2 regions of the Leptolyngbya sp. 7M genome follow, and region 2 is predicted to be linked to the other one. Evidence: riboswitches for the same ligand, from Rfam matches in the RefSeq annotation. Region 2 holds a riboswitch; the other holds the start of a gene.
The links. Region 2 has a riboswitch for S-adenosylmethionine ahead of JVX88_RS23470 (homocysteine S-methyltransferase family protein). Riboswitches for the same ligand answer to the same signal wherever they lie in the genome.
Positions count from the first base shown of each region.

Region 1: it holds a riboswitch for S-adenosylmethionine, as region 2 does, so the genes downstream of both, JVX88_RS03035 (bifunctional homocysteine S-methyltransferase/methylenetetrahydrofolate reductase) here and JVX88_RS23470 (homocysteine S-methyltransferase family protein) in region 2, are expected to answer to the same signal.

Region 1 is NZ_CP070897.1:625,777-632,782, reverse strand. Features, by position in the region: gene JVX88_RS03040 (carboxypeptidase regulatory-like domain-containing protein) at 1-899, opposite strand, end outside; gene JVX88_RS03035 (bifunctional homocysteine S-methyltransferase/methylenetetrahydrofolate reductase) at 1,087-2,961, opposite strand; SAM riboswitch at 3,028-3,103, opposite strand; gene mutM (bifunctional DNA-formamidopyrimidine glycosylase/DNA-(apurinic or apyrimidinic site) lyase) at 3,147-3,977, opposite strand; gene JVX88_RS03025 (sugar phosphate nucleotidyltransferase) at 3,986-5,023, opposite strand; gene cyaB (class IV adenylate cyclase) at 5,305-5,877, shown strand; gene JVX88_RS03015 (hypothetical protein) at 5,874-6,302, opposite strand; gene JVX88_RS03010 (hypothetical protein) at 6,323-6,871, shown strand.
Region 2 is NZ_CP070897.1:4,576,016-4,583,021, reverse strand. Features, by position in the region: gene JVX88_RS23490 (2-isopropylmalate synthase) at 1-1,140, opposite strand, end outside; gene JVX88_RS23485 (GntR family transcriptional regulator) at 1,239-2,021, shown strand; gene JVX88_RS23480 (hypothetical protein) at 2,023-2,547, shown strand; gene sppA (signal peptide peptidase SppA) at 2,634-4,043, opposite strand; gene JVX88_RS23470 (homocysteine S-methyltransferase family protein) at 3,965-4,906, opposite strand; SAM riboswitch at 5,039-5,114, opposite strand; tRNA gene JVX88_RS23465 (tRNA-Pro) at 5,260-5,336, opposite strand; gene JVX88_RS23460 (YqaA family protein) at 5,402-6,001, opposite strand; gene JVX88_RS23455 (TauD/TfdA dioxygenase family protein) at 6,028-6,636, opposite strand; gene JVX88_RS23450 (sulfonate ABC transporter substrate-binding protein) at 6,671-7,006, opposite strand, start outside.

The DNA.
Region 1 (7,006 bases), 3.0 Mb from region 2:
AAATCCAAATCGCTTAGATCTCCGTCAAGGGTTACGACCTGAGTAGGGTTATAGAACGAATGTCGCTTTGAGCTCGCCGTAATTATGTAAGTTTGACCCGCCGGAACATCTGAGAACGAGTAATAACCAAAAGAATTGGTTGTTGTGGTAAGCGGGGCCTCAAGCCCGCCTCCAAATAAGGAAACGGTTACATTTCTGATCCCGGTCCCATTTTGGGAGGCTACTCTTCCCGATAGCGATGCCCCAGCGGCAGTCGGTCCTAGTATTGTAAGCGAAGCTGCGGTAACAGAACCTGTATCAGCTGCTGCACAGTCAAGAAATCTAAGTGTCCAAACGCCGTTAAGCGTCGGTATAGAAGAAAAAGTAGAGTTTAGTGAAATGAATGGAGGACCTGGACTTATTGGCGAAAAGGGCCCTGGAGCTTGAGCTCGGAATGACCCAGGGGGAATGTTATATGTGTCTCCACCTCCGGTAGCGGCAACCCAAATATTTCCAGATGCGGCGTCTGAAAACACATAAGTTCCGCTAAGGTTCGAACTGTCACCAAATCCGCTCCCAACGGGAGGCGTTCTTCCTACATAGGTAAATAATGAGGCGGTCGTTCCATCAGGGGAAATGAGAAAGACCTGTAGATCCCCGATATAAGTATGCGTCATCGTGAAAGAAACTGATATCGAGCCCAGAGTCCAAGGAGCACCTGACACGTTGAACAAAACATTGCGTGGCGCTCCGCATGTAGGATTCGGAGAGCTTCCATCAGGTATAGCACCCGTACCTGTGCCAGGTACGACAATGGCAAAGGATACTGATGCTGAAGCAAGTATCAGAAGCCAGATCTGGATATTTGTAAGGATCAAGTTGAGTAAGGAAAAGCAGATAGATCGGAAATGTTGAGACATAAATCACTCCTCTGTGAGAACTGAAGCGCGCAGAAAAACGCGGCCAAGTTGGGAGGCACGTTGTGAAAATAAGTGGGATTGTGGGATTTTATGAAGGAGAAGAGGGGAATACCCTCATTTTCAGATTATATAAGGCAAGAGATTATGTCAATGATTTTTCGTTATGAAAGCAAACATTGGCAGTTCTTTATGTTGATACAGACGAGGGAGAACTTAGAACTTCAAAAACCTGCAAAGCATACTTCACGTTCCCGAATGGTGCTGAAACCTGAACACCGGCTATGATGTCCCGGACCTCAAGCAGCGATTCACGTGCTATCTGAATCCCCTCTTCTCGAGCTTCTTCTTTACCCCTGTCTGATGCTGAGCGCATACGTTCAAGAATCTCAGGGGTAACGTTCACGCCCGGGACCTCATTGTGAAGAAATTCGGCATTTCTGAAACTGACCAAGGGCCAAATTCCCGCGACAATTGGGATCTTTACGTGCGAGATCTTGTCGATGAACGAACGAAGTTGCTCCGTATCGAAAACCGGCTGCGTGATAGCATACTCGGCGCCTGCCTCTACCTTCCATTCGAACCGGCGGATCTCTTCTTCTAGATTTACGGCACCTGGATTTACGCCGACTCCTATCGAGAACTCCGTTGGGCGCCCGATCGGATTGTTTCCAATATCCATTCCATGATTCAGCTTGTTGACCATATTGGTCAATCCTATTGAGTCGATATCAAAGACGGCAGTCGCGTCCGGATAAGGTCCCATTTTCGGCGGATCTCCGGTAATTATAAGCAGGTTGTGAAGACCGAGAGCGGCTGCACCGAGAAGATCAGACATCATCCCGAGCAAATTTCTATCGCGGCAACAATAATGCAGAACCGCTTCGATGCCGATTTCGCGTTCAACAAGCACTGCGGTCGCCTGAGCTGACATTCGAGTCTGCGCACGCGGACCGTCCGGAATGTTCACTGCATCTACTCCCGCCTCCTTTAATAGACGAATGGATTCAAGCGTTTTATCTGCATCGCATCCCTTCGGCGGAAGCACCTCAACCGAGGTTACGAATTCGCCGCGAGCTATTTTCCTTGACCAGTTGGAACGATCCTCTGGATCGATCACTTTTATATCAGGCGGCTGTAGCTCGACCACCTCAGCCGGTTTTATGCTCGTAAATACATCTGCTTTTCGCGGGCTGATGGAGCGGATAGAATCCGCTATTATCTTTATATGCGTTGGCGTTGTGCCACAGCATCCACCAACAAATCGTGCCCCGGCCTGCACAAATCGTTTTGCATATGTCGCCATATATTCAGGCGATCCCATGTAGAACTGTCTTCCTTGTACGTCGCGTGGCAGACCGGCATTAGGCTGTGCCGAAAGAGGTTTGCTGGTTACGGCACGCATCGCTTCAAGCGCAGTAAGCACGTGGCTTGGACCCATACCACAATTTAGTCCGATGACGTCCGCGCCGAGCTCATCCAGTTTTGCAGTGAAGGCCTCAGGAGTGGTCCCGAAGGTCGTTTTTCCATCATCAATGATCGTCATCTGAGCGATGATCGGTAGGTCGGAAACGTCACGCACGGCACGGATCGCCTGCTCTATTACAGAAAGCTCTGAGAAGGTCTCAAGAACGAAGAGATCGACACCGCCTTCGAGGAGCCCCTCTGCCTGTTCGCGAAAAAGGCTGCGGGCTTCGTCAAAGGATGTTGGGCCAAACGGTTCGATCCGAATTCCAAGCGGACCGATCGCCCCAGCAACATATGCATTATCATTCGCTGCTTTTCGGGCTATACTGGCGGCGGCCGTGTTTATCTCGCGCACCTTGTCCTCAAGTCCGTAAGTCTGCAATTTATGGCGAGTTGCTCCGAAAGAATTTGTTTCGATCACATCTGAGCCTGCGCGAATGTATTCCTCATGAACCTCACGGACCAGATCCGGATTGGTCAGATTCAGTTCATCGTAACTGCGATTTATGTAAATGCCTTTATCGTAAAGACGTGTTCCCATTGCCCCGTCAAATACGAATATCCCACCAGAGTCTATCAATTCGCGAAAGTCTTTCATTGCCCTGTTAAAACGCGGCGTTCATCAAATGAAAAGTCTCGCCAAACAGCGAGACCTCAAAATTACATCTTGAACGTCTTATGCTGTTTAGCAGTTTATTTAACGTGGTCGCAAGTCGCAATAACTCACCACGGTTTCCTGAATGATGCGTTTTTCGCCTTGCTAAGTCAAGCTGTTACACGAGGTCAGCGCTGGCAATATGCGCAGTAGAAGGTGGAGCGACCGGCTTGAACGATGCGACGTATCGGCCGGCCGCATTTGGAACAAGGCTCACCTTGACGCCCATAAACGCGCCAGATCTGCTCGCTGCCGTTACCGTAAATGTTGCCGCCGATGTTATCACGATCTATCGCGATGGTTTTCCCAAGTTCGACCGTTTCAGTCAATACATCTCGAATAGCCGAATGAAGTCGTTTTGTCTTAATTGCTGAAAGACTATCGGCAGACATACGCGGATCGGCCCGCGCGACGAACATTGCTTCAGATGCGTAGATATTCCCAAGCCCGCAGACGCGTGTCTGGTCAAGAAGCGTCTCCTTCAAACTGCGCCGTGATCTCTGTAAACAGAACCGAAGATAGTCCGGCGAAAATTCGTCAGAAAATGGTTCCGGAGCGAGCTTAGAAAGTTCTTTTAAGTTCGAGAGGTCCCCGCTGGTTACTATCTTCATCAATCCGAAGTGCCGCTGATCTTGAAATACAAGTTTCGTTTCATCATCAAGATGAAAAACGGCGTGGGTAAACTTCGGTTCGGCGGCTTCTTCGTCCAATAACATAAAACGCCCGCTCATTCTTAAATGAACGAGCAACGTTCGCCCTCTTGAAAGGTCAACAAGAATGAATTTTCCGCGTCTTGTTATTCCTGTAATGGAGGAGTTTTGCAGCAATGACGAGAATCTCTTTGATGAGCAGTCAGGCGAAAGCTTCGCTCGCAATAATCGGGCTTGATTGATGGTCCGGCCAGCGATCAGAGCGTCAAGCTGACGAACAACAGTTTCAACCTCCGGCAGTTCCGGCATAACGACATCTAAACCTTAGAGTAATCGGGGATCGAAGCCTTATCGCCGAGCACGCTTCCTTCGCCGACGACGACATTTCTTCCAATATGGCAGCTCCGGCAAAGCACGGCACCGCGTATCTCGGCAGATGACGAGACGCGGGAATGCGACCAAAGTACGGAATCTTTAATAAGGGATTTTTCTTCAATAAATACACCGGGTCCGATAACTGAGTTTTCTATACGCACGCCCGGCTTCAAAACACAGCCTTCAGCGATCACAGATCTTTTATCTACGAAAGCCGTGGTGGCGAGCTCAGAATGTGAGATGTTGGGACTCACCAAAAAATTGAACTTTCCCGCCAAAAGGTCTAAATGTGCCTGCAGATAAGAGGCAGGCGTCCCAATATCCCGCCAATAGTTATCCTCCAAAACGAAGGAATTGAATCCCATTCCTTTTGACAAGATCATTGGGAAAACGTCGTATTCAAACGAGCGGTTCTCACCTTGCGGAATAAGCTCAAGCACTGAGGGCTCAAGAATGTAGATACCTGCATTTATCAGATCGGTCTTGATCTCAGACAAACTTGCAGCAGAGGGCTTTTCAATAAAGCGGAGCACCGCGCCATCATCATCGATCTCAACAAGGCCATATGCTGAGGGGTCAGGAACTCGAGCAAGAGCTATCGTGGCCGCTGCACCAGATCCGCGGTGTTGGCTGATCATCGCTGACAGATCGATATCCGAGAGAATATCACCATTGAGGACAACAGTTGTTTCAACTTTATCGGCTGCGAAACGGAAAGCTCCAGCCGTTCCCAAAGGAGAAGGTTCTGTAACGTAATCTATCGCAACGCCAAGATCAGAGCCGTCTCCCAAGGTATCTTCGATCTTATTTGGCTGATAATTCAATGAGAGAGTTGCGCCGGAAATGCCGGCACGCGATAGCAGCTCTAATTGATATGAAAGAAATGGCCGATTCATGACCGGCACGATCGGTTTCGGCGTATAAACGGTAAGCGGTCTAAGACGTGTTCCTTTCCCGCCGGCAAGAATCAATGCTTTCATATCAAGAAAAAGAAAAGAGTAAGCAATGAAGAGGCTAAAATCAAAAATAAAGATATTTTTGATCTTAATGTGGGCAAATGTGCAAGTTTGAACAATGTCCTTAAATAAACACCAGAAGATCTCAATATATGCTCCAAACTCATCTTATTACCGCAGAACAGCAAGGACCCTAGGTAAATTGGCAATATCAGAGTTATATATTTACACCTAATTGAATGTTCTATAGGTAGATTTGCCGTTAGTCGAAAGAATGCTTACACTCGCATTTTGCCATCTGACAAATGGCGCGCTTACCGGTGAAGATCGAAACGGAAAAGAAATATCGCCTTGGAGCAAAGAGGGTCGAGGAACTTACGGCGAAACTGTCGGAGCTCGGAGCGGTCTTTCTCAAGGAGGTGTTTGAAGTCAATTACCAGCACCGCGGTGGCGATATGGACGAACGCGGTGCCACGCTTCGCCTTCGAAAGATCGGCGATTTTACGGTCCTAACGTATAAAGAAAAGGTCAAATCAGAATCTGGGGCTAAGCACAAGCTCGAATACGAGACCAATGTCTCTGATGTTGAGGCAATGGAGAAGATCATCGAACGGCTTGGGTATCGGTTGACCGCTGTTTATGAGAAACGCCGAAAATATTGGCAGCTAGGGTCGGTCGAAGTGGTGCTGGATGAACTGCCCTTCGGCTTATTCATGGAGATCGAAGGCTCTATCGAAGAAATAGAGAAAGCCGAGAGGCTTCTTGGGATGCGGGAAATAGAACGAGAGCCGCGCGGCTACCCGCGGCTCACAATAAAATACGGCAAGAACGTAAACGGAGTAATGGAAGCAAGATTCGAAAGGAAGGCTTCAGCCTAGTTTAAGATATCTTCTCCGACAAATGACATCTGCGAATTCGATTCGCGCGTGCTGCCTGCCGCAACTTTTCGATAGGTTCCATCCGGACGTAATGACCACGCATTCACATTGTCCCTCAAATAACCTTCAAGAATAACGTCCCGGATATAGGTTGCTATCTCCCGATCAATGATCGGGACCACCACCTCGACACGTCGATCCAGATTTCGAAGCATCCAATCTGCACTGCCAATATATGTTTCCGAGGTTTCTGAACCTCCGTTAAGGAAGTGGAATATGCGGCTGTGCTCAAGAAATCGCCCAACGATCGACCGAACCTTGATCCGCTCTGATAGACCCTTTACACCCGGTCGAAGCGAGCAAATGCCGCGAACTATAAGATCGACGTCGACGCCGGCCATCGAGGCTGCATATAACTCCTCGATCAGGCACTTTGTCCAAGACGATGGATGACGATTCGAACGAGCGAAACTTTTCGCAGGAACCGGCTCTTAATCCTTTCGATCTAAAGATGGATCGGGGTTATTCAAAGCAGGATGTTCGCCACAATATGAATCTGAGCGGATTGGTTGATCTGGGCGCAGGATTTACGCTTTCCGGCGTTCTGCTTGCCCGTTCTGGATTTCCTTACACGCCAGTGATCGGCTTTGACACCCAGAACGATGGTAATGACGACAATGACCGGGCGATAGTTAACGGACGCGTTGTTGAACGAAACTCTTTCCGCCAGCCGAATTTCTTTAACCTTGATCTTCGCTTGCTGAAAGCATTCAGACTTAGCGAATCAAAACGGCTGGATCTTTCGGCAGAGGTTTTCAACGTTACCAAAGCCTCAAACAAAAATTTTGGTAACGATGCTATCAGTCTGTTTGGTACACCTTTGCCGGATGGTTCCCCGTCAAACCCGGAAGCCGGCATTCCGCTTTTCGCTCCGTCAACGGCACGTTTCGGCGGCCCGCGACAACTTCAGCTGGGTGTTCGGTTCATTTTCTGATCGCTAGTAAAGCTTTCACGCAGCTGCATATCAAGGCTGTCGGAAAAGGCAGCCTTGTATCTTTTCAGCCGTTCAGTTGAGATTACTTTCAGGTCGCTTCCACTCCCTCGGAGATGCCATCCCTAAACACACAAT
Region 2 (7,006 bases):
CACCTCTTCCCGGTCCCAACCGTTTACACGCAATGCCCCTTCTGAGATGCAAAATTTTGCACTCAGCCGCGTTCGAAAGGCATTGCGGCCAGAGTGTTTCCCCAAAACGATCTGATTTTCGGCTAGACCAATCGAGGCCGCTTCCATAATTTCATAGGTTTCGCGGTGCTTGAGCACGCCGTCTTGGTGAATTCCGGACTCATGGGCAAAGGCATTGGCACCCACAATTGCTTTATTGGGTTGGACTAACATACCAGTCAGGTGCGATACCAAGCGCGATGTTTTGTAAATTTCGGTGGTTTTGATGCGGGTGAGGGGTGCCTCTGATTCAACTGGCCGACCCAAAAACGGATTGAAGTAGGACTTGCGCACCTCCAGCGCCATGGCGATTTCTTCCAGCGCTGTATTGCCTGCCCGTTCACCGATGCCGTTAATCGTGCATTCAATCTGCCGTATTCCATGCTCGATAGCCGCTAGCGCATTGGCCGTTGCCAACCCCAAATCGTTCTGGGTATGAACCGACAGCACCACCTGATCGATCCCAGCCACGTGGGTGCGAATTCCTTGAATCAGCCGCTCCATTTCCTTGGGGGTGCGATAGCCGACAGTATCTGGAATGTTGATCGTGGTCGCCCCAGCCCGAATCGCCATTTCTAGCATTTGGTAGAGGTAAGCGGGTTCGGCACGGGTGGCATCCATGGGCGAAAATTCCACATCTTCCACAAAGGATTTGGCATAGGCCACCATTTCCTCCACGATGGCCAGCACCTCGGCGCGGGATTTGCGCAACTGATACTGAAGGTGAATATCCGAGGCCGAAATAAACACATGAATGCGGGAATGGGCAGCGGGTTGCAGTGCTTCGGCAGCGGTTTGGATATCCTGACGCACGGCTCGCGCCAAACTGCAGATAATCGGGCCATCGGGTGTGCCCACCTGCTCGGCAATTGCCCGCACGGCAGCAAAATCACCAGGGCTAGAGGCGGCAAAGCCTGCTTCAATCACATCCACACCCAGGAGAGCCAGTTGATGAGCAATCGCCAGCTTTTCTTCGGCGTTGAGGGTAGCTCCGGGGGACTGCTCGCCATCGCGGAGGGTGGTATCGAAGATGATGACCCGATCGGGCTGTGGAATGCTCATAACAGACTCCTAGAAAGGAATGAGAGAAAGCGTGATTATTGGATATTGTATACGATCCTCCTTTTTGTATACAATATAAAGTATGAATTTGATCGGATATGAACTTGAACGACCTGGCAGCCAATGTGCTGCAACATCAACGCAGTACCCCAGATTTGATTGCAGAAGCCCTGCGGCAGGCAATCCAGCATGGGTTATTTCAAGAAGGCCAGTCCCTGCGGCAAGACGAAATTGCCACCCAGTTTGGCGTCAGCCGGATTCCGGTGCGAGAAGCCCTGCGGCAGCTAGAGGCAGAAGGGTTAGTCACCTTTCATCCCAATCGGGGTGCGATGGTTTCGAGTCTGTCTTTCTCCGAAGCCCAAGAAATCTGCGAGATCCGCATGGCGCTAGAAACGATGGCCCTCCAGCTAGCCATTCCCCACCTCAGCGATGCCGACCTCGACCGAGCAGCCCAACTTTTGCAAGAGACCGAGCAAGCTACTGAGCCAATGCGCTGGGCTGAGCTGAACTGGCAGTTTCATAGCGCCTTATATCAGCCAGCAAATCGACCGCGTCTGCTCAGCATGATCAAAACTTTGCATATCAATGTCGATCGCTATATTCGGCTGCAAATGCAGGAATTGCAGTACCGCGACCGCAGCCAAGCCGAACACCACCAGCTCTTAGCGGCCTGTCGTCAGCGAGATACTATAGCCGCGATTCAGATACTGCAGCAGCATATCGGGCAGGCCGCTGAGCAGTTGGTCGAGTATTTGCAGGGCGGATCGGCTGAAGGTCGGTCTGAACGATTGTTAAAGCCATCTCTTGTAAATGGTTTACAGGTCGGTTTAACTTCTTTGCCCTTTTCTCATTCGGAACAAGTTGTTTCAAAAACTGAGTGAGATGGAAAACAATCTATTTGATTTGTCAGGGAAGGTTGCGATTGTCACGGGTTCTGGACCAGTAACCACAATCCAGCCGGATGCGAACGGTCTTCCAGTTCAACCCCTCAATCCCGCGACCGGGCTAGACGAACGCAACCTTGCATCTTTGCCCGGCGCCGGTTTGGATGTGAATTCCAATGTCGCTCTTCCTATGGATCAGCTTCCGGGAGGCGATGGCTATGACCCTTGGGCCAACGCGCGTTCATTGCAGCCACCGGGCGGTTCGGTAACGATCCCGCCCGATAGCGGCAGCCCGTTTACGATGGATCCCGGCTGTACTATGCTCCCTAGTGGATTGGTTATATGTCCGACGGTTGTTCCAACCCGAACCCCAACACCGACTCCGCGGCCGGAAGATGGCGCGAATACTAACACAGCGACCGCTCCTACAAGGACACCGTCGCCGCAGCCAACGCCAGCCCGCACCCCAACTGCGGAACCGCGTCCAACACAGTCCCCTACGAACCGCGATGACCCTAAGTGATCAGCGGGTTGAACAAAGCCCATCGACAGATCTATTAACATTGCCCCGATCCTTTAGAACTTATTTGGCCACCTTAAGATCTTCTTTCATCGGATCTGCAATTCGAAGGGAAGCATCATCATTGCCTCGCCGTTATGCATTCGGTCGATCATTTGAGCAAAGCGGAAAGCTCGGCGGGCCTCAGCCGGGAGCGAATCGGCCAGAGCCTTCTGAACCTTGTAATTCTCAGAGACGGTGGCATCTTCATCACTTCCAAAGATCGTTTCAAAGAACGGACGCGGAGCCGGAAAAACTACTCGGCGGACGTCTTTGTCAGCGGGCAGATTCGCAAGCTCTTTCGCTAACGATATGGCCTTTTCCAGCCCGCCGAATTCATCGATCAGCCCATTGGCCTTTGCCTGCGTGCCGGTCCAGACCCGGCCCTGTCCAAGTGTATTGACCTGCTCATCGGTCATATTTCGGCCCTTAGCAACTTTTGGAACAAAGTTGGTGAAGTAGATGTGGTTGGTCTGTTCTTCCATCTTCGCGCGTTCTTCCGGCGTCCATTTTTCCGTTAGCCGGAATATGCCGGCATTCTTTCCGCGCAGGATGTATTCGTTGGTTATGCCGAGCCAATCATAAAGACCTTTTACGACCGGTTTTCCCATGAACACACCAATGGAGCCGGTTATAGTAGCAGGTTCGGCAACGATCTTATCTGCATTTGCAGAAATGTAATATCCGCCTGAAGCGGCGACATCCGACATAGAGACGACAACCGGCTTCCCTTTCGCCTTTGCATTGTCGATCGCCCGGTACATTAGGTCTGACGCGAGGGCTGAGCCGCCGGGCGAATCAACGCGGAGAACGATCGCTTTGATCCCCGTGTCTGCAGCTGCATCATTTACGGCCTGCACCACTGTATCCGATCCAACCATCTGTCCGCCGAACGGGCTGTCGCTGGAGCGGCCTGTGTTTATGCCGCCGGAAGCAAATATGACCGCGATGCGTTCGCCATTGTTCAACCCGAGAGAATCAGACGGGATATCACGATATTTCCCTCCGCCAATCGTTCGCAGCGGCTCGTTTTCGCCGTAACCCAGCTGCTGTTTGATAAGTTCGTGGACCTGATCCAGATAGATCGCATCATCAATAAGCCCCAGTTCCTTCGCTTGCGGAGCGTTGTACGGAGCATTGTCAATAATTCCGCCTACGTCCTCTGCTGATTTATTGCGTGATGAGGCAATGGCATTCGTGAAACGGCCATAGAATTCATCGAGAATGGCATTGATCACCTCTCTTTGGCCTTCGCCCATTTCCTTTCGGGTGTATTGGTCAGGCGCATTCTTGTATTTGGGTCCGATCTGAATGACGTCCGTATCAATGCCGAGCTTATCAAGCGACCCTTTGTAAAACATCGCTTCTGCCGCGAAGCCATTTATGTAAAGATCCCCGGGCGGCGGCAGATAGATCTTGTCGGCCGCGGTCGCGATGTAATAATCGCGGTTGGTGCCCATTTGCATATATGCATATACGGGTTTGCCGGAGGCCTTAAGATCTGCGATGGCATGAAGCTTTCGGGCGTTTCGTCGTAATGCTGCTTGCCGTCCTTTACTTCCGGCAAGCCTGCATTAGGCAGGACAGAAACCGCGATGGGCGAATTTTCACAAAGATACTTGAGCGATTCGGCCATTTGTTTTGGGCCGGTGCCGCAGTTCATTCCGATAACGTCTATCGGGAATGGTTCAAGCGCCGTCAATGCCGCGGCGATCTCCGTTCCATTCAACATCGTGCCGAAAGTTTCGATCGTGACCTGAGCGATCACCGGGATGCGAACCCTGTTTTGTTTGAAATGATCGAATATCGCAGCCAGAGCCGCCTTCGTCTGCAACAGATCCTGACAGGTTTCGACGATCAGGATATCGCTGCCGCCTTCGACAAGCCCGCGGACCTGTTCGACGTATGCCTTTCGGAGGTCTCGATAAGTTATGTGCCCGAGCGTCGGCAGTTTCGTTCCCGGCCCTATTGAGCCCGCGACGAATCGCGGCTTATCCAGCCTTGAGAAATCCCGGGCTATGCGTTTTGCGAGCGATGCGGCCTTGAAATTTACGTCGTAAGTCTTATCCGCGATGCCGAATTCAGATAAAACGACCTCGCTGCCGCCAAAACTGTTCGTCTCAATGACGTCGCAGCCGGCCTCGAGAAATGCAGTGTGAACGCTTTCGATCGCATCCGGCCGCGTGTAAAGCAGATTTTCGGAACAGTTCTCAAACTCCGGCCCGCCCCATTCGTCGATGGACAGATTGAGCGACTGCAGGAAAGTCCCCATTGCGCCGTCGAAAACAACGACCTTTTCTTTTAGCAGATCAAGAAAGTTCATATCCAAATTCCCGCGAAAGACACGAAAAAGATGACATATAGCGATTCGCCATTCACATCAATTCGCGGGTATTACGGCCGGTTCCTAGAAACAAAAACTCTGTGCCGCTTATGCAGCACAGAGTTTTCGTTTAAGTACCCTACTCTAAGCTGTTTAGCGGATTATTTTACGTGGCCGCAAGTCGCAATAACTCACCACTTAGTGTTTGTATTTTAAGGCAACTGGTTCAATTATGTCTATCTGAAATTAGGGCACCACTCAAGTATTCCTTATCTTTCTTTGTTTTATTACGGTATTTTACAGGCCAAAAAAGGAAAAACCTCGGTCAATGACCGAGTGTTTTTTCTCAAAAATGGTCGGGGCGAGAGGATTTGAACCTCCGACCTCACGGTCCCGAACCGTGCGCTCTACCAGGCTGAGCCACGCCCCGAAGCATCGCGAAAATGCCGCGAACGAATAGTCTAAGTAACCCACAGACAGGTGTCAACCAACTTTCTATAAAAACAGGCGGATAACAACAAAGCCACCTATGAGCAGAACAAGAAACACGATGGTCAATATCTCAAAATATCTGTCGATGAACTTCTTGATCGGTGCACCAAAGAAATAGAAAAGTGCAGCGACAAGGCCAAACCGTGCCCCGCGACCTATTATTGACGCAATAACAAGAGTTGAAAGAGAGACCTCGAACGCACCAGCGGCAATCGTAAACACTTTGTAAGGGATCGGCGTAAAACCCGCGGCCAGGATCGCCCAAAATGCATGCTCGTTGTAGAGGCTGCGTACAGTTTCATAATGTCCCATCGCCCCATAAAACTGTAAAATAGGCTGGCCGACGGTTTCGTAAAACAGCATTCCGATAAAGTATCCGAAAACACCGCCGAGCACAGAACCTGCCAAACAGACCGCCGCATACCGGAATGCCTTAGAAGGTGTTATAACCGCCATCGCTATCAACAAGACATCGGGCGGGATGGGGAAAAATGATGATTCGGTGAATGCGATAATAAATAATGCCCATTCAGCGTATGGCTTCTCTGCGTAGCTCTCCACCCACGATTTCAGCCTTCGCAAATATTCAAAGATCTTTTTCAAACAAGTATCCCTCGATCAATTAATTATTATCCCGGTCCTTCCAGCCATGACGGCCGATGAGCGGAACAAATGTGCAAGGTCCGCAATTCTCTTTCGTGAAGCCTTTTTCGCTTGTGATAGGCTTCGGTGGCTTCGTTCAGCGTTACGGCTGGTTTCACATAATCATAAGCATTCGTGTGAACGGCCCAAAGACGATCGGCTAACGTCTGAAGCGGGACTGGCAAATCTTGGTAAGCGGTGACGGTATTGGCCCAAATGGTATCGCCTCCAACTGGTGGAATTTCTATAGCTCGCAAGATTGAACCAAGCGGCGGACGATCCACAAACGTGACATCGGTGTGCCATTCATTTGAGCGCGTTGCCGTGCGGCCATAATCGAGATCCAATACTTCTGGATGTTCACCTAGGGGTGGTAAGGTTGGGTGGGCTGTCGTCAATTCACCAAAGTAGCGAGCAAAGGCAATCTGTTCATCTGCACTCAGATTTTGCTGCCGGAAGAAGATGACTTTGTATTGCACCAAAGCTTTTCGGATTTCGTTAATTACCGAATCATTCAGCGTTCTACTCAGATTGACGCCTCTAATTTCCGCGCCAATTCGCCCAGCAATCGGATAGATGTCTAAGTTAATACTCATAGTTCACTCCAAGTCATTTCAAGTGCGAATTCTCTTATTTATCGGTCCAAACAACCTCACGCACATTGATCTCTTTAGGAATCAGGCCAATTTTCTGGAAAGTATCAGCAATTTTCTGTTGATCATTGATTACATCGTCTGTGATTGGCAATACACCATATTCGCGGCGCTTCTCAGCTTTCTCCAGTGGAGCCGGATCGATTTTCAGTTCTGGAGCTAGGAACTTGGCGACATCGGTTGGTTTTTTAGCAGCCCAGTCACTCACTTGCTTAACGCTATTCAACACTGCTTTGAGCTGTTCTGGATGCTGCTCAACAAAGGATTTGGCTGCTAAATAATAGCCGCGATTCGGGGCTAGCCCAGTGGCATC